4 regions of the Micromonospora vulcania genome follow, and region 4 is predicted to be linked to each of the others. Evidence: riboswitches for the same ligand, from Rfam matches in the RefSeq annotation. Region 4 holds a riboswitch; each other region holds the start of a gene.
The links. Region 4 has a riboswitch for cyclic di-AMP ahead of ACFQGL_RS09025 (C39 family peptidase). Riboswitches for the same ligand answer to the same signal wherever they lie in the genome.
Positions count from the first base shown of each region.

Region 1 (4,470 bases), on a different contig from region 4:
GGGTGCAGCGGCCGGTGTCCGTCCGGCCGTTGCCAGCAGGACATCGGTACGGGACGATCGTGCGACTATCGACGGCGGGAGACGGTGTGCTCAGGCGCGACACGTTCAGCTACACCGTCCAGGCCCGCTGCTCGGTCGCCGACGCGGCGGCGCTCCTCGGCGACCTGACCCGACAGGGTGAGTTGCACCCGCTGATCATCCGGGTCCGACAGCTGCCGACCCGGCCCGGTGCCCGGGCCAGCTACGTGATCAACGATCGCCTGGAGGCCGGGCCGCTGCGCTTCCGGACCAGCTACCGGGCGGACGTGCTGATCAACGATGCGGACGAGATCGTGATGGTGGCCCGCCAATGGCCGGCCACTTCGGTACGCAACCACACCCGACTGCGCGCCGAGCCGGACGGCCTGGTCCGGATCGACGTGGAGATCACCCTGACCGCGCCAGCCCCACTGTTCCGGTACGCGTTCGGCCAGGCCCGTTCGGCGCACCTGGCCCTGGCCACCCGCCTCGCCGCAGCCCTTGACCAAACCGGCGACCCCCCACCCACGACCTGACCCACCCGCGCCTCGCGTCCCGCGCCGCGCCCGCGCTGCGCCGAGCGATCACCTCTGCGGCTCGCGCCGCGCCTGCGCCGCGCCCGCGCCGCGCGATGACCCCCGCGGCCGCGCCGCGCCTGCGCGGCGCGGTGATCGCGCTCGATCCACGATGTAGTGGCCTGCGGGCAGCGGGAGGCCACTACATCCTGGTTGCAGCGCGATCACCGCCGCCGGCGGCAGCGCGATCACGGCCGCCGGCGGCAGCGCGATCACGGTCGCCGGCGGCAGCGCGACCACCTGCGCTGGCGGCAGCGCGATCACGGCCGCCGCGGGCCGCGCGGGTGCGAGCGCCGCGAGCCGCTGCCGGCTGTGCGGCCGGTCGTCGTCCCCATGGTTTGTACGTGGAGAGCACCGTCGCGATGATCATCAGGCTGGTGGACACCGTGGGTGCGATCACCAGGTCGGCGCGGTCCCGAGCGGGCAGGGCGGCGCCCAGCGCCCCGGCGTGCCGCAGGTTCGGGGTGAGCAGGAACAGCACCAGCCCGACCATCACCGTGGTGATCACGAGCTTGGCCACCACCCAGCGGTAGCGCAGCAGCCCCCACGGGGTGAGCAGCGCGCTGACCACGCCGATCAGCCAGACGAGCACGCTCAGCGGCGCGAACAGCACGGTGCCGATCAGCGCGGCGACCGGGTAGAAGGCGGCCGGGTCGGCGCCGCGCTGCACCGCGATGCCGAGGGTGAGCAGCACCAGGTCGGCGCCGAGCCAGCCGAGCGAGGTGATCAGGTGCAGGGTGAGCAGTGCCTTGCGGGCGGTGGGCGAGATCCGAGGCATACCTGGATGCTGCCCGCCGGGCGTGCCCGGGTCGTCCGACCGCCGACGACACCCGGGGTACGCCCCCGGACGTACTCCGGTCGGTGCCCCCGAGTCACGGGGGCACCGACCGGGACGGGTCAGTAGACGGACAGGTGCACGTGGTTGGTGTGTGCGCTGGACGGGTCGCCGCCCGCCCCGCTGTACGCCTTCCACCCGCTGCTGGGCAGCCAGATCTGCCGGTACCAGATCACGTACAGCACGGCGAGCCGGTCGGCGTTGCGGATGAAGTACGCCGCCAGGTTGTTGCCGTACGTCTTGTCACCGCCGGTGGCGTTGCCGCCGAAGCCGGACTTCTGCGCGGCGAAGTCGCAGGCCCGACCCTTCGGGTGCTCGCCGGAGCCACCGTTGCGGTGGCAGGAGACGTACCGGGTGAAGCCGGCGGCCTTGGCCTGGTTGAGCGCGTGCAGGGTGCGTGGGGTGACGCAGCCGGACGCCGGCGTGGGGTCGTTGACGCTGCACGACTCCGACGGCCAGGAGCCGTCCGAGTTGCGGGGCGCCGGTGTCGCGTTGGCGGTGGAGGTGCCCCGGTTGGAGTCGCCGCTGTCGGCGGTGGCCTGGGCCCTGGTCGTGGCGACGGTGAGGGCCCGTTCGGCCTGCTCCTTGCGCTTGGCCATCACCGCGACCTGCTTCTGCTGCTCGCGGATCTCACCGTCCAGGGCTACCTGGGTGCGGGTGACCTCGTCCTTGGTGGCGAGCAGGTCACGCAGCGCCCGGTCCTCGTTGGCGGCGACCGCCCCCAGCGCGGCGGCCCGGTCCATGAAGCCTTCCGGGGTGTTGCTGTTGAGCAGCGCCGACACCGTGCCGAGCCGCCCGGTGCGGTAGGCCATCCCGGCGATCGTGCCGACCTTGCCGCTGCGGTGCGACAGCTCGGCTTCGGTGGTCTTCAGTTGGGCGGTGAGCTGCTGCTGCCGCTGCACGGAGGTCTCCAGCGCGCGCTTCGCGTCCAGGTAGCCCTTGCTGGCGGCCTCCAGTTGGGCCCGTAACGCCGGGGTGCCGCCCTCGACGTCGTCGTCGGGTGCGGCGGCGGCCCGCAGGCCGGTCGGGGGAGCGGCCGAGGCGGTGCCGGCCGGGAGTGCGATGCCGAGAGCGAACATCGCGACGATCAGGCCCGCGAATCGGGCCGTGGGTGGTCGTGCTGGTGCCACTACGCATGTCCTTCCGTCAGCCGCCGACCGGGTTAGCTGACGGGTTCGGGACGGAAGATCCCTACCGCTGACGCGGATGCACCCCAGGAACATGGTTCCCCGGTTCGCCCGCTCGGGCGATTAGGCGGCGACCGCCACCGGCACCGGGTGGGCGCCGCTTGGTGGAGGCCGGGACCGAGCTTACCGGTGCAGGTGGGGTCGATGCAGCCGATGTGACGGACGGTGCGTGCGTGGTAACGATGAACTCGCCACTACCACTCGATCGAGCCGCAGGCGCCGGGGGCGGCGCCGGGCTCGATCTGCAACGTCGCGTGCTCGATCCGGAAGTCGTCGTGCAGGGCGGTGCGGGCCGCGGTGAGCACCGCGCCGACCTCCGCGTCGGGTGCCATGGTCAGGTGCGCCGAGGCCACCTCCATGCCCGAGGTGAGCGTCCAGACGTGCAGGTCGTGCACCTCGACGACGCCGGGCACGGCGGCCAGCCGGTCGTGCACGGCGGTCACCTGCAGGTGCTCCGGGGCGGCCTGCACCAGGATGCGGACGGCGGCCCGGCCCAACCGCCAGGTGCGCGGCAGGATGAACACGCCGATGGCGACCGCGACCGCCGCGTCGGCCCACCACCAGTCGGTGACCTCGATCAGCAGCGCGGCGCCGATCACGCCGAGCGAGCCGAGCAGGTCGCCGACCACCTCCAGGTAGGCGCCCTGGATGTTGATGCTCTCCCGGGCCCCGGCGCGGAGCAGGGCGAACGCGATCAGGTTGGCGAGCAGGCCGAGTACGGCCACCACGAGCATCGGGCCGGCCAGCACCCGGTGCGGGTCGCCGAACCGGCCGATCGCCTCGATCACCACGTAGACCGCCACGCCGGAGAGCAGGACGGCGTTGGCGAGCGCGGCGAGCACCTCAAGTCGGTAGAGCCCGAAGGTGCGCTGCGGATCGCCGGTGGCCCGGCGGGTCGCGGTGATCGCGGCGAGCGCCATCGCGATGCCGAGCACGTCGGTGAACATGTGCCCGGCGTCGGAGAGCAGGGCCAGCGATCCGGTGTGGAAGGCGGCCACCGCCTCGACGACCATCAGGGTGGCGAGCGGCCCGAACGCCGCCCAGAGCCGGCCTCGGTGCTGCTGCGCGGCGTTGGCGACCGACCCATGGTGGTGGTCATGACCTGCGCCCACGGAACCACCCTCCGCCGTCGATCGGGACCGGGTCAAATGTATGCTCACATCGCTATGTATGCAAGTGTAGGGCCGGACGCCGCCCAGCGCGGGCCGTTGCCCCGGATCAGGCGGTCGGATCGATGGTGGTGAGCCGCTGGGTGGCCCGGGAGAGCGCGACGTAGAGCGTGCGTACGCCGGCGCCCGGATCCGCCCGGATCTCGGTCGGCGCGACCAGCACCACCCCGTCGTACTCCATGCCCTTGGCCTCCAGGCTGGTGACCACCTGCAACCGCGACGCGCCGAGCGCGCCGAGCCAGCCGGCGACCTCGTCGCGGCGGGGGACCGGCGTGATCACCCCGACCGTGCCCTCCACCTCGGCCAACAGCCCGGTGGCCGCCTTGACGGTCGCGGCCTCCAACTCCTCGGCGGAGACCACCAGTTCGACCGGGTCGATTCCGGTGGAGCGGACGGCGGTCGGCAGCGGCAGGTCGGGGTAGAGCCGGCGGATCTCCGTCGCCGCCACCGCGAAGATCTCCGCCGAGTTGCGGTAGTTGGTGGTCAGCGTGAAGTTGTGCCGCTTGCGCCGGCCCAACGCCTGGTCCTGAGCCCGGGTCAACTCCTCCGGGTCACCGGTCCATGCGGTCTGCGCCGGATCGCCCACCACCGTCCAGGAGGCCAACCGGCCACGTCGGCCGACCATGCGCCACTGCATCGGCGACACGTCCTGCGCCTCGTCCACCACCACGTGCGCGTACTCCCGG
Region 1 covers NZ_JBHSQS010000002.1:111,103-115,572, forward strand. Annotated here, with positions in the region: gene ACFQGL_RS03095 (SRPBCC family protein) at 87-554, shown strand; gene ACFQGL_RS03100 (hypothetical protein) at 736-1,371, opposite strand; gene ACFQGL_RS03105 (coiled-coil domain-containing protein) at 1,491-2,558, opposite strand; cyclic di-AMP (ydaO/yuaA leader) riboswitch at 2,564-2,695, opposite strand; gene ACFQGL_RS03110 (cation diffusion facilitator family transporter) at 2,810-3,727, opposite strand; gene ACFQGL_RS03115 (HelD family protein) at 3,834-4,470, opposite strand, start outside.
Region 1: another riboswitch for cyclic di-AMP. It lies ahead of ACFQGL_RS03105 (coiled-coil domain-containing protein); the one in region 4 lies ahead of ACFQGL_RS09025 (C39 family peptidase).

Region 2 (4,470 bases), on a different contig from region 4:
GGCTTCGGGGTGGCCACCACGCCGACAGTCCAACTGGCGGTCGGCGCGGACGCCGGATTGTGGAACCAGGCCTTCTGGCCGAGGTACCAGATCGCCGTCCAGTCGCCCTGGCGCCCGGCGAGCGCGTACGTCTGCCCGGCGGAGGCCCGTGCGCCATGGTCCGAGACGGCCATCGTGTTCGGGGTGCCGTCCGGGCGCAGCGCGATGTCGTTGACCAGAGGTGCGTCCGCGGCCGGCGCGCTACGCAGGATCACCGCTGACGAGCCGCGCGGCGGGCACGGCACACCGGCGGTGACGCATCCGGTGAACGCCGGCTGGTTGGTGGCGAAGTCCGGGTCGATCCGGACCAGCCCGGTGGCCGGGGTGCCGGTGTCCAGCCGCGGCGCGTGCAGCAGCTCGAAGTAGTGCGTCCAGTCCCAGTACGGGCCGGTGTCCCAGTGCATCCCGCGTACGTTCGCGGCGATGGTCCCGGGCACGTTGTCGTGGCCGATGATGTGCTGTCGGTCCAGCGGGATGCCCAGCCGCAGCGCGAGGTGCCGGACCAGCTTCGCCGAGGTCCGGTACATCGCCTCGGTGTACCAGGTGCCCTCCGCGGCGAAGCCCTCGTGCTCCAGCCCCACCGACTTGGCGTTGACGAACCAGTTGCCGGCGTGCCAGGCGACGTCCTTGGTCTTCACGTGCTGGGCGACGTGCCCGTCCACCGAGCGCAGCGAGTAGTGCCAGCTCACGTAGGTCGGGTCCTGGACGAGCTTCAGGGTGGTCGCCCAGCTCGCCTCGGTGTCGTGGATGACGATGTACTCGATCTTCTGCCGGGCGGGCCGGTCGGAGAGGTCGTGGTTGCCGTAGTCACCGTCGCCGAACGCCGCGTACGGCGCCGGGATCCACTCGCAGGAGATGGTGCGGGGGCACTCCAGCCCGTCCGGGCGGGCGAGTCGGCGCAGGCCCAGCCGGTCCAGCCAGGAACGCTCCGGTTGCACCGCGCGCGCCGGCAGCGTGATCCGCTGGCCGTCGTCGGTCACCCGGGACTCGCCGGTGCCGATGGTCGTGTAGACCTCGTCGGCGAAGGCCGCCGCGGCGTCCGCGGTGTCCGCGCCGCCGTAGCGGGCCACCGCGCCGTACCAGGTGGCCGGGTCGGTGCCGGCGCCGACCGGGGCGCCAAGCTCCCGTTGGTACGAGGCCAGCAGCGCCGCCCCGCCCCGGATGTTCACGCCCACGTCGCTGCGCAGCGCCTCGGGGGTGGCACCGGTCAGCTCGGCGGCGGCGTCCACGGTCTGCAACGCTGCGGCGGGCGGAGCGTTGTCCTCGGCCGGCCGCGGAGCGAGGGCCGGCGCGGGCCGTGCGTCGTCACCGCGCGGGTCCTCGGTGCCGGCGTCGTGGTGGACGCCCTCGGACCGGGCGGTCACCTGTCGGGCATCGGTCAGGTGCATCGGACCGTAGCCGGCGCCGGTGCTCGGTGTGCCGGCGTTGCTGTCCCAGCGCGACTCCAGGTAGGAGACGCCGAGCAGCACGTCGGTCGGTACGCCGTACTCGGCTGCCGCGGCGGCATACTGCTGCTGCCGGTCGACGGTCGGTGCGGCGGCGGCCTGGCCGGCGGGTATCGGCACCGTGATCGCGGCGGCGACCACGGTGGCGAGCAGCGCACGCCGGCCGGTCGGCAGGGTTGAATGGTGCATCGAACCCCCTATATCTGACGGGTCAAGGTGAGGTCACCTTCGCGCCGCTCGGAGCTCGCGTCAATACCTTTCCATCTATCGAAGCAATCGGAAGAATTTCTTCGCGTACCGTGCGTAACTTCTTCCAATCGATACGGAGTGTCACGGCCGCACGGGTTGCGGATCGGTAACAGCCGTCTCTACTCTGGTCATTCGTCGGGCCGATAGCAGGTCCGCCCACCCCGGGCGGTAACGGACCGACACCGCCGAGTCGCTTCCGAGCGAACCGGGGACCCAGGTTTCTCGGGGTGAATCCGCACCTGCGGTAGGGCGCCCACTTCCCGCCCGAACCCGTCAGCTAACCCGGTAGGCGGTCAGGAAGAAGGAGTACGGAGCCCGGTGGCACACCATGCCCCGCGGCCGTCGTCCGAGCGGCCGGCGTCAGCCGGCCCGACGGCGACTGTGCCGCGCCCACGCTGGTCCCGTTTCACCACCGCCCTCGCCGCGCTGGTCGGCGTCGCCGTCGTTCTGACCGGCAGCGCCACGGCGGCCCACGCCGACCCGTCCGTCGCCGAGATCGAGCGCCAGATCGACGCCGACTGGAACAAGCTCGAACCGATCATCGAACGGCACAACGCCACGCGCGCCGACCTGGCCGGCAAGCGCAGGCAGGCCGACGCGCTGGCCGCCCGGATCACCCCGCTGGAGCGCCAGGTCGACGCCGCGATGGACAAGGTCAGCGCCCTGGCCGTCCGCGCCTACAAGGGCGAGAACGTCGCCACCGTCAACGCCGTCCTGGGCAGCCAGTCGCCCGGCGAGGTGGTCGGGCAGCTCGAGATGCTCGACCGGTTCGCGCACAACCAGCAGCAGGACGTACGCGAGGTCGCCGACCTGCGCGACGAGCTGGCCCGGCAGAAGGCGCCGCTGGACGAGATGGTCGCCCAGCTGACCGTCACCGAGGCCCAGCTGGCGGCGAAGAAGAAGCAGATCAACGAGGAGATCGACAAGCTGCAGAAGCTGCGCCTCAAGGTGTACGGCAACGGCGGCGGCGGCTCACTGCGTCCGGCGCCCTGCCCGGGCAGCTACCCCGGCGGTGCCGCCGGCGTGGCGGTCAAGTTCGCCTGCGCGCAGATCGGCAAGCCCTACGTGTGGGGCGCCGAGGGCCCGAACTCGTACGACTGCTCCGGGCTGATGCTGGCCGCCTGGGCCAAGGCCGGGGTGTCACTCCCGCACAACGCGGCCCAGCAGAGCCGGGTGACCAAGGACGTCAGCAGGGCCAACCTGCGCCCCGGTGACCTGGTCTTCTACTACAGCGACATCCACCACGTCGGCATGTACGTCGGCGGTGGCTGGGTGGTGCACGCCTCGCAGGCGGGCCAACCCGTGAAGATGAAGAAGGTCGACGACGGCCCGATCCACAGCTACGGCCGCCCCGGCTGAGCCTGAGATGTAAGGAAGGGGCCCTTCCTACCGCCTGCGGTAGAGAAAGGGCCCCTTTTTAACACACGACGAGTCGATTACCGGGTGGGCCAGGTGCGCCAGTGCTGCCAGGAGCGGCTCGGAGTCGGCCCGCGCTGCCCCTGGTACCGCGAGCCGTAGACCATCGAGCCGTACGGGTGCTCGGCCGGTGAGGAGAGTCGGAAGATGCAGAGCTGCCCGATCTTCATGCCCGGCCAGAGGGTGATCGGCAGGTTCGCCACATTGGACAGCTCCAGCGTCACGTGGCCGGAGAAGCCCGGGTCGATGAAGCCGGCGGTGGAGTGGGTGAGCAGCCCGAGTCGGCCCAGGCTCGACTTGCCCTCGAGTCGGCCCGCGAGCTGGTCGCCGAGCGAGATCACCTCCAGCGTCGAGGCGAGCACGAACTCCCCCGGGTGCAGCACGAACGGCTCGCCGTCGGGCACCTCGACCGCCGAGGTCAGGTCGTCCTGCTGCATGGCCGGGTCGATGTGTGTGTAGAGATGGTTGTTGAAGACCCGGAACAGCCGGTCGAGCCGTACGTCAATGCTGGACGGTTGGACCAGGGTGGGCTCGAACGGCTCCAGGCCCAGCGTGCCGGCCTTGATCTCGGAGACCAGGTCGCGGTCGGAGAGCAGCATCGGACCACCATAGCGGCGTCAGCGGCAACTACCGGATTCGGTGCCGGTGACCAGCGCGCCGAGGTCGCTGCTCGTACATTTGTTCGATAGAATGCTCGCATGGCTTCCTGGTCCGATTTCGCCGCCGACGAGCCCCGCCTCGCCGACGGGATCCGCGTTCTTCTTCAGCAGTACGGGCCGGGCTTCGGCTATCTGGCCACGGTCCGCGCCGACGGCGGTCCCCGGGTGCACCCGGTCTCCCCGGTGATCACCGACGAGGGTCTCTTCTGCTTCATCATCGACTCGCCCAAGCGCCGCGACCTCGAACGCGACGGCCGTTACGCGCTGCACTCGTTCCCACCGGAGGAGAGCGACGACGAGGCGTACGTGGCAGGTCACGCCCTGCCGGTGACCGATCCGGCCCGGGTGGCCCGGCTGGCGCAGACCGTCCGGGCCGCGCCGCAGGTCGACTGGCGGCTGTTCGAGTTCACGGTCGACGTGGCGATGCTGACCCACCGCGAGCAGCACGGCACCGGCGTTCCGGGTGGGTCGCTCGGCACGCCGGGCGGGCCCGCTGTCCAGGTCTGGCTCGACCCGCATGTTCCGCCCGCAGCGGCCGAGCCGGCCGCCGTCCCGCAGGCCCGTCCGGCCCGGCGCAGTCGTGAAGTTCAACGCACGGCCGCCTGACCCGGCGCTGGCGCTACGCGGGGGTACCTGGGTGCACGTGCTCGGTGACTCAGGTA
Region 2 covers NZ_JBHSQS010000011.1:52,387-56,856, reverse strand. Annotated here, with positions in the region: gene ACFQGL_RS19485 (N-acetylmuramoyl-L-alanine amidase) at 1-1,673, opposite strand, end outside; cyclic di-AMP (ydaO/yuaA leader) riboswitch at 1,907-2,039, shown strand; gene ACFQGL_RS19480 (C40 family peptidase) at 2,052-3,092, shown strand; gene dcd (dCTP deaminase) at 3,170-3,748, opposite strand; gene ACFQGL_RS19470 (pyridoxamine 5'-phosphate oxidase family protein) at 3,848-4,414, shown strand.
Region 2: another riboswitch for cyclic di-AMP. It lies ahead of ACFQGL_RS19480 (C40 family peptidase); the one in region 4 lies ahead of ACFQGL_RS09025 (C39 family peptidase).

Region 3 (4,470 bases), on a different contig from region 4:
GGCACCGACTCCCCGGTGAGCATGCTGGCGTCGACGGCCGAGGTGCCCTCGTCGACCACTCCGTCGGTGGCGATCTTCTCGCCGGGGCGGACCAGGAACCGGTCACCGACCACGAGCCGGTCCGCCGGGATGCGGGTCTCCACCCCGTCGCGCAGCACCGTCACGTCCTTGGCACCGAGTTCGAGCAGTGCGCGCAGGGCGGCACCGGCGGTCCGCTTCGAGCGGGCCTCGAAGTAGCGACCGGCCAGGATGAACACCGTCACCCCGGCGGCGGCCTCCAGATAGATGTTGCCGGCCCCGTCGGTGCGGGTGATGTCGAAGCGGAACGGATGCGTCATGCCGGGCAGGCCGGCGTCGCCGAGGAAGAGCGCCCAGAGCGACCAGCCGAACGCGGCCAGGGTGCCGAGCGACACGAGAGTGTCCATGGTCGCGGCACCGTGCCGCAGGTTGGTCCAGGCCGCCCGGTGGAACGGCAGCCCACCCCAGACCACCACCGGGGCGGCCAGGGTCAACGACAGCCACTGCCAGTAGTCGAACTGCCAGGCCGGCACCATGGCCAGCAGGACCACCGGCACGCTGAGGACCACCGAGACCCAGAGCCGGGTACGCGGGCCACGCAGCGCGTCCACCGGCTGCTCGGCGGGATCGGCGGCGGACGGTGAGGGCGGCAGCGCGGCCGTGTAGCCGGTCTTCTGCACGGTGTCGATGAGGTCGTCCGGCGTGACGCCGTCCGCGTACCGGACGGTGGCCTTCTCGGTGGCGTAGTTGACGGTCGCGCTGACCCCGTCCATCCGGTTCAGCTTCTTCTCGACGCGGGCGGCACAGGCGGCGCAGGTCATCCCGCCGATCGCCAGCTCGATGCGGTTCGGTGCCTCCGGCAGCGGTCTGCTGGTGGTGGTCATCGTCTCGTCCCGTCAGTCGTGCCCGTGCCCGGGAGTGCCGTGGTCGGCGCCGCCGGTCGGTACGGGTGCGCTCGGCGTGGTGCCGCCGCCGGGCGTCGGGGCCGTGGTCGCCGGGGTGCCGGCGACCACGGTGAACTCGGCGGTGTGCACCGACCCGCCGTGCCGGAAGTCCAGGTAGAGCCGGTAGCTGCCGGCCGAGGGCACCTCGGCGAAGAAGGTGACGGCGGGGCCGGATGGCGTCCGCCCGTCGCCCGGCGTCCCGTCCGGGTGCACGTGCAGGTACGCGAGGTCGCCCCGACGCAGCGCCACCAGGTGGCCGTACGCGCCCAGGTAGGGCTCCAGGTCGGTGACCGGCTGCCCGTCGCGGCTGACGGTCAGGGTGAGCGACGAGGTCTGGCCGGGCTGCGGTGCGCCCGCCAGGGTGACCGTGTAGCCGTCGACGGTGGCGCTGGTGGCCGGTGCGGGCAACGGCCGCTCGGTCAGCGTTCCGGGGACGGTCACGTCCACGCCGAGGGTCAGCGGCTCGGCCCCGGTCGGTGTGAAGTCGGCGAACGCCCGCCACTGCCCGGGCCCGGCCAACGGGGTGGCGACCCGCCAGGTGCCGTCCGGGCCCAGCTCCGGATGCACGTGGCGGAAGCCGGAGAGATCCCGTCGGGCGACGATGAGGTGCATCCGCTTGTCGTGCGCCACGTCGTACCGGGTCACCGGCCGGCCGTCCGGGCCGCCGATCCGGAAGGCAAACTCGCCGGCCAGAGTGGCGACCGGTTCGAGGGTGTAGCCGCGGTCGGAGACCAGCAGACCACCCGGGAGCCGATCGGCCGCCTCGTCGTGCTCGCCCTGGCCGGCTGGGCCCGCCGCATGGGTGCCGCCGTCGTGCCGACTCTCGGCGACCGGGGTGGCGGCATCGGTGACTCGACCGATCCCGTACGCCGCGCCGAAGACCGCCGCGAGACCGAGTGCGAACCCGCCCAGTCTGGTCGCCGTGTTCATGTCGGCCCCCTCGTCAGCCGTCGACGAGGTCGTAGCCGGCCTCGTCGACGGCCGCCCGGACGGACTCCACGTCCAGCGGCTGGTCGCTGCCGACGGTGACCCGACCGGTGGCCAGGTCCACCTGCACGTCTCGGACACCCGCGATGGCACTCACCTCGGCGCTGACCGCGCTGACGCAGTGCCCGCAGGTCATGCCCTGCACCTGGTACGTCGTGTTGACCATCGGAGCGTCTCCCTCCATCGCCTCCGAAGCCTATACCCCCCAGGGGTAAGGAGAAGGCGGATCCCTGCGCTGACCTGTTACCGGTACCCGGTGGGGGTATCTGACAAGAAAGGACCGTACCATACCCCCCAGGGGTACGCTATCCTGGTCCGCATGACCGCACCCACCCCGATCCGCGGGTACACCGCCAGCAAGGACCAGCTGCTCGCGCGGCTCCGTCGTGTGGAGGGGCAGGTCCGGGGCATCGAGAAGATGGTCGACGAGGACCGCTACTGCATCGACGTGCTCACCCAGATCTCCGCGATCCAGGCCGCCCTGGACAAGGTGGCGTTGGGCCTGCTCGACGGGCACGCCCGGCACTGCATGCACGAGGGAGCGGCCGAGGGTCGGGCCGACGAGATGGCCACCGAGATGATGGCGGCGGTCGGTCGGCTGATGAAGCGCGGCTGACCGCCCGCCCGTCCGCCGCCGCGTCGGCGGCCCGCCTATCCGACACTCCGCCACGCCCTGCAACCACCGGTCCGGCTGGTTAGCATTTGCGACGATGGCCCTCCGGACCCCGCTCCGCCTGCGCAGTGGACACCGGCGCCGCCGCAGCGCGGCGTCGACTCCGGCCGACCGGGCCGGACGCTCACCGTCCGTAGCCGCGGGGTCGCCATCCAGCGAACCAACTCTCCCGTACCCGCACGTTCCCGCAGCGGCGGTGAACCGAGCGGCCCGCCGGCACGTATCCCGCACCGGATCGTTGGGAGTCGCGCATCGGGTTCCGACCACACCCGCGCCCGGATCGACCCGACCCGATCCGGGCGCGGACCGCACCCCTAGCCACCGCCACCGACCAGTGGCCAGAGCGGAACAGGAGCACGGAAACGGCATGGTGACACTCCTCAGCGTGACCAGGTGGGGCGTCCGCCCTGAGAACCGCATCACTGGTCACTCAGCGCCATGGCGAAATGACGCTTTTGGTGGGCATCGGGACGTAGCTCAGCCGGTCGACTCTCGGGTAACCTCGCTGCCGGTTACCGAGGAAGGCGCGCAGCGGCGCCTGCGGTGCCACCGCCCAATCGCCAACCGGCGAGCCGGGAACCCAGGTACGTGGGGTGAATCCGCGTCAGCGGTAGGGGCCACTTCCGCCCCGAACCCGTCAGCTAACCCGGTCGGCGGTCGACGGAAGGGAACATTGTGACGGCACCCCTACGCCGCTGGATGACACCCGCGGTGGCCGTGATTGCCGCATTGACCGTGCTCGCCGGCCCCCTCCCGGCACATGCCGCCCCGGCGACGCCCACACCGTCCGGGCACGAGGAGGACGGCGAGCCTCAACTGCTCACCGACGTCATCGAGAAGACCAACCGCGACTATTCCGCGGCGAAGTCCAAGCTGGACAAGTCGAAGGCGCGGCAGGCGGATCTGGCGCGGGAGGTCGACCGGGCCAAGGCCGACCTCGACGCGCTGGCCCCGCAGGTCGGGCAGATCGCCGCCCAGTCGTACCGAACGGGGCGGATCGGCGCCATCGCGATGCTGTTGGAGAGCGACGCCCCCGACTCGTTCGTCCAGCGGGCGGCGACGCTCGACGAGATGAACATGGTCAACGAGAAGAAGCTCGCCGAGGTCAACGCCGTGAAGGCCCGCGCCGAGCAGGCCAAGCTTGCCCTCGATGCGGAGGTCCGCGAGCAGCAGAAGCAGGCCGCACTGATGGCCAAGCAGAAGCGTGACGCGGACAAGGCGCTCGCCCTGGTCGGTGGGAAGGGCTTCACCGGTGGCCTGGTGGCGGCCACCTCACCGGTCGCCCGGATCGGTCCAGGCCGCACCGCCGACGGGGACTGGAAGTCCGAGTCGTGCAGCGCGAAGGACCCCACCACCTCGGGCTGCATCACCCCGCGCACGTTGCACGCCTACAAGGAGGTCAAGCGGGCCGGCTTCAACCGGTTCGTCGGCTGCTACCGCTCCGGCGGTCCGTGGGAGCACCCGAAGGGCCGCGCCTGCGACTGGTCGCTGCAGAAGAGCGGCTTCGCCCCGTGGCACAACGAGGACACCCGGACGTACGGCAACAACGTCGCCGCGTTCCTGATCCGCAACGCCGACCGGCTCGGCATCTACTACGTGATCTGGAACCGGCAGATCTGGTTCCCGGCGACCGGCTGGAAGTCGTACAGCGGGCCGTCGAACCACACCGACCACGTACACATGTCGCTGCTCTGACCCGCACACGCGTCGAGGGCCGTCCCGCACCGTGCGGGGCGGCCCTCGTCGCGTCAGGCCGCGGCGGGCGCGGCCGGGTCGGCGGGTACGTCGAGCGTCGCGGCACCGGCCGGCACGGAGGCCACCGGACGCACCACTCCGGCGGCGAGCCGG
Region 3 covers NZ_JBHSQS010000027.1:22,489-26,958, forward strand. Annotated here, with positions in the region: gene ACFQGL_RS28080 (heavy metal translocating P-type ATPase) at 1-902, opposite strand, end outside; gene ACFQGL_RS28085 (hypothetical protein) at 915-1,892, opposite strand; gene ACFQGL_RS28090 (heavy-metal-associated domain-containing protein) at 1,906-2,115, opposite strand; gene ACFQGL_RS28095 (metal-sensitive transcriptional regulator) at 2,269-2,565, shown strand; cyclic di-AMP (ydaO/yuaA leader) riboswitch at 3,163-3,293, shown strand; gene ACFQGL_RS28100 (coiled-coil domain-containing protein) at 3,298-4,317, shown strand; gene ACFQGL_RS28105 (carbonic anhydrase) at 4,371-4,470, opposite strand, start outside.
Region 3: another riboswitch for cyclic di-AMP. It lies ahead of ACFQGL_RS28100 (coiled-coil domain-containing protein); the one in region 4 lies ahead of ACFQGL_RS09025 (C39 family peptidase).

Region 4 (4,470 bases):
TGGGTGTCGGCGGTAGCGTGTGGAGATGCTCCCGGTCGCGCTCACCTGTCCGCTGTGGTGGGTAGCGCGTTGGGCGACGCGGATGCTGACCAGCCTCGCCGTCGTCGCGGCCCTCGCCCTCGGTGCCGGCGCGTCGCCCGCCACCGCCACCGCGTCGTCGGTTCCAGCCGCGGTCCCACCGGCGTTCGCCGCCGAGCAGCTCGCGCCGTCGTCCTGGTCCGTCCGGGCGGACGCCGCCGCGCACGCCGTCCGGGTTGACGCCGCCGCGCAGACCGTCTGGGCGGACGCTGCCACGTACACCGTCCGGGTCGCCGTTGACAGCGTCGCCGAGGGGGTCGGCCCCGCGTGGTCGACCGACCCGCAGCCGGCGTCGCCCGGCGGCGAGAGCGCGGTCCCCGTCCACCCGGCCGGCGTGACCCCGATGGGTACGGCCGGGGCCGACCGACTACCCCGCGTCGACGGTCCGGCCAGCCGCGCGCCCAGGGCCCCACCAGGGCGGCGCTGAACACCCGGGACGAGTCTCCCGCCGCCGCGCCTGTCGACCCAACAGCTCCGCACCCCACCGCCCGCCCATCCGTGGCCCGCCACGGCTCGTGCGGCCGGTGCGGCTCCCCATCGCATCGCTCTCTCCCCGAGGTGCCGACCATGGAGACCGTCGTCTTCTACCAGTTCCTGACCGAGGTACCGCAGGCCGCCGCCATCTGGTCGGCCCTGTTCCTGCTGGCGCTGACCGTGCTCGCCGTGCTGGTCGCCCGCCCGGAACGGGACCGGCCTGCTCCCGACCCGGCCCCGGCCGTGCCAACCGCCCGGGACCTGGCCGAGTCCGCCGCCGCCGAGGCCGCCGACCTGCGCCGGTACGCCGAGGAGGTGGCCGTGGCCGCGGGCGGCGCGGTGCAGACCGCCCACCGCCGGCGTACCGAGTGGCTGACCGCCCAGGAGCAGGCGGAACGGGCGTGGGCCGAGTACGACGAGGCGGACACCGCCGCCCGCCGGTTCGCCGGCGCCGCCGCGTTGCCCACCCCGCGTACCCCGCGTACCCCCGCCGAGTACGCCGCCCGGGAGCGCTACCTGCACCAGGCCGCGATGGCGGCGCACTGGCGCGGCGAGCTGTCCATGCGGCAACTCGGCGACGTGTTCGGCCACCGGCACGGCTGGGACGCCCGCCGGCACCCGGTCGAGCAGGAGGCGCTGCTGAGCCGGGCGATCCGGGACGGCCGGCGTGCCGCCTACCTGGCCGCCGCCGAGCGGGAACAGATGGCATGGCGGGACGCGGAACTGGCCGCCGAGTCGGCCCGCACCCTCGCCGAGGAGGCGTACGCGGCTGTGGCGCGGTCGCGGCCGAGCCCGCTGCTGGTGCGCCGGGTGGTGACCGCGGCGTTCCGGCCGGCCGCCGTGGCGCGTTGGCGACCGGCCCGGGTGGGCTGATCCTCCGATCAGTGGGTGAGCCCGGTCACACGCGGCGGAAATCGGGCGGGCGGCACGATCGGCGCGATTGTTCCCGCGAATACGTCGGTGTTGTCGACGGCCTGTCCGGTTATCGCCCGTAGGCGCTGCCGTAACCGGTTGTCCCATCGAGTCGCGTCAGCGGCAATACGCGCAGAAATTGTCGTACCAATTCAGGTTTACGCAGGTGGAGCGGGCTTGGCAGGGCTCGAAGTGGCCAGTAGTGTCGGCGCGTCCGGTGCGGTAACCGATCGCAAGAGGCGACGCCGCGCCGACCCGCTCAATCGTGATCCACGAACCGGGGACCCAACAGTTAAGTCCGGGGTGAATCCGCGAGCCACCGGCCCGCGGTAGGGCGATCTTCCCGCCCGAATCCGTCAGCTAACCCGGTAGGCGGTGTCGGAAGGAGTTCCATCCTCGTGCAGCACCTCTCCACCCCTTGGTTGTTCCCCCGCCTTCACGGCACCGCGGTGCCCCCGCTTATTCGCCCGGTGACGGTGAGCTGACCTCCGGGTCGCCGCCCTTCCCGCCCGGCCGAGCCGGGCGTTCCCCTGAGCGGTTCACCCCGCGCGGACCACGGTCTGCGCGCTGGCGCCTGCCCGGATACCGAATCCGCCCGGTGCGCCGCTCTCCCCCCGATCCGTGGAGGACCCCGTGAAGCACACCCTGCAGCGTCAGCTCCGCCGCCTCGCCACCGAGCGCCCGTACCAGATCGTCGCCGCCTCCGCCGCGGCCCTCGCGATCGCGACCACCACCGGCGCCCTGCTCGCCGGCACCGACGACGCCCCCGCCGCCCAGCGCACCGCGACCACGGTCGCCGAGATGCGCAGCGACACCGCCGCGTCCCGCAGCGAGGCACGCGTGGCGTCCCCCTCGGCCAGCGCCGCGCCGACCACCGCCGCTCCGGCCACCAGCGCCGCGTCGCCCGCCGCCAAGGCCACCAGCAACCCGGACCTGACCCGCAAGCCGGCACCGCCGAAGCCCCCCGCGACCAAGGTGCTCGACTACGACTACCAGGCGCAGAACACGTACTACAACTGCGGCCCGGCGGCCACCCGCAACGCGCTGAGCGCCACCGGCATCGACCGCACCCAGGAGGAGTTGGGCGCCGAGCTGGGCACCACCGAGATGGGCACCAACTCGGCCGAGGACACCACCCGGGTTCTCAACGCCGAGGTCAAGGGCAACCCGTACCAGACCCGGATGTTCGCCGGTTCGCCGAGCCCGGCCCAGATGGACCGGCTCCAGGCTGACGTGGTCAAGGCGATCACCGACGGTCGCGGAGTGGTGGCCAACGTCGTCGGCGACGCCACCGACACCGACGGCGGCTGGCACTCGTACGGCGGCGGGCACTACATCGCCGTGGTGGGTTACAAGGACAACGGGCGGACCGTGCGGATCGCCGACTCGGCGAACCCGGCCGACCCGGCGTACTGGATCACCACGATCGATCTGGCCAACTGGATCGCCACTCGGGGATACTCCGCCTGATCCGGGCGTAGCCGCCGCGGGCGCCGTCCCCCACGAGGGGCCGGCGCCCGCGGCGTCCGTGTCGGTACGGTCAGTAGCTGATGAAGCCGTACAGGGCGAGGTGGTTCGACTTCGTCCCGCTGATCGTGTGGCCGATGCTGGACGGCTGCACGCCGCCCTTCACGAAGAGATAATCGATCTTGCTGGAGCCGCTGGTGGCGGCGGAACCGTAGCCGGTCATGCCGTAGCCGCTCAGGGTGCTCGGCGCGATGCCCGTACGGTTCGCGTCGATCCCCACGATGCGGATCGTGGACGCGTTCAGCAGGCTGGTGGCGTCCGCGCCGAGGTGGATGCCGGAGTTGGCGATCCCGGTGTCGCCGTCGCCGGCACACGCGTTCTGCCGGTTCTCCTGGGGCAGGTGCATGGTCGCGGCGAACACGCTGGTGCCGGTCGCCTTGATGGTGAACCGGGCCGCGATGGCGCTGGTCCGCTTCCACTTGTAGTAGTCGGTGCTGTCCGGGTCGCTGTTCGGCGGCTTGTAGAGCGTGCACCCGGCTCCGTTGGCGTACGCCGTGCCCGGCTTGAGCCAGCCCGCGCTCCAGTACTTCGAGACGTCGCCAGCGGCGAGGTTGAGCGTCCTGGTGTTCCAGATGATCCCGTTGGTCTGCTTCTTTTTCAGGTCACCGAGCGACTGGGAGCTGCACTTGTGCGTGCCGCCCCACGGCTCCGGGTCACTCCACGCCACGATCGCCCCGTACGTGCCCGCCGGGTAGCCGAACTTGGCCGACAGTTGGTCGGCGTACGCCTCGGCCTGGCCGGTCCCGCGCACCTGCTGCACGATCAGGATGTCGGGCGCCACCACGCCGGCAGTGCCCTTGCTGCCGTTGTCGTCCACCAGCATCGAGGTCAGGTGGTCCGGCCCGGAGACCCGGGTGCACGTCCCGTCGGCGTTGTTCAGCACCAGGTTCTCGATGTTGTTGTTGTAGACCCGCAGGACCCGGTCGGCCGCCACGACCGCGTCGGTGCCGAGGGTCGGCGTGGGCACGTTCGACGCCGTTGCGAGCGCCGGAGCGCCGGGCGCTGTGCCGACCGCGACGGCCGCCAGGGCCGCCACCAGTACTGATCGATGCCTTGTGAGCATGTCGGGCTCCTCTCCGCTCCGGGACCGACGGGCCGGATCGGCCCGCCAGGCGGCGAACTCTACAGTGGATCTTTGTCGGTACGTCGTCCCCGTCGGTGATCCTCGTACCGGCCCGCGAACCGTGGGAGACTGCGGCCGTGGTGGATGAATCGGATGCCCGTACCGGCCGTCGGCCCGTCCTGCTGCTGCTGCACGGGATGGGGGCGACCGGGGACATCTGGTTGCCCTGGGCGCCACTGTTGGAGCAGCACTGGCCCGGGCGGTGGCTGGCGCCGGACCTCGCCGGGCACGGCTGGTCGGCCCCGCTGCCGTCGTACTCCTTCGGCGGGTTCGCCGAGCGGATCGCGAGCGGTCTGGCCGCCGACGACCGGATCGTCGTGCTCGGGCACTCGCTGGGCGGGGTGGTCGGCCTGGCG
Region 4 covers NZ_JBHSQS010000004.1:432,617-437,086, forward strand. Annotated here, with positions in the region: gene ACFQGL_RS09015 (hypothetical protein) at 26-505, shown strand; gene ACFQGL_RS09020 (hypothetical protein) at 646-1,425, shown strand; cyclic di-AMP (ydaO/yuaA leader) riboswitch at 1,711-1,854, shown strand; gene ACFQGL_RS09025 (C39 family peptidase) at 2,086-2,934, shown strand; gene ACFQGL_RS09030 (hypothetical protein) at 3,005-4,054, opposite strand; gene ACFQGL_RS09035 (alpha/beta fold hydrolase) at 4,192-4,470, shown strand, end outside.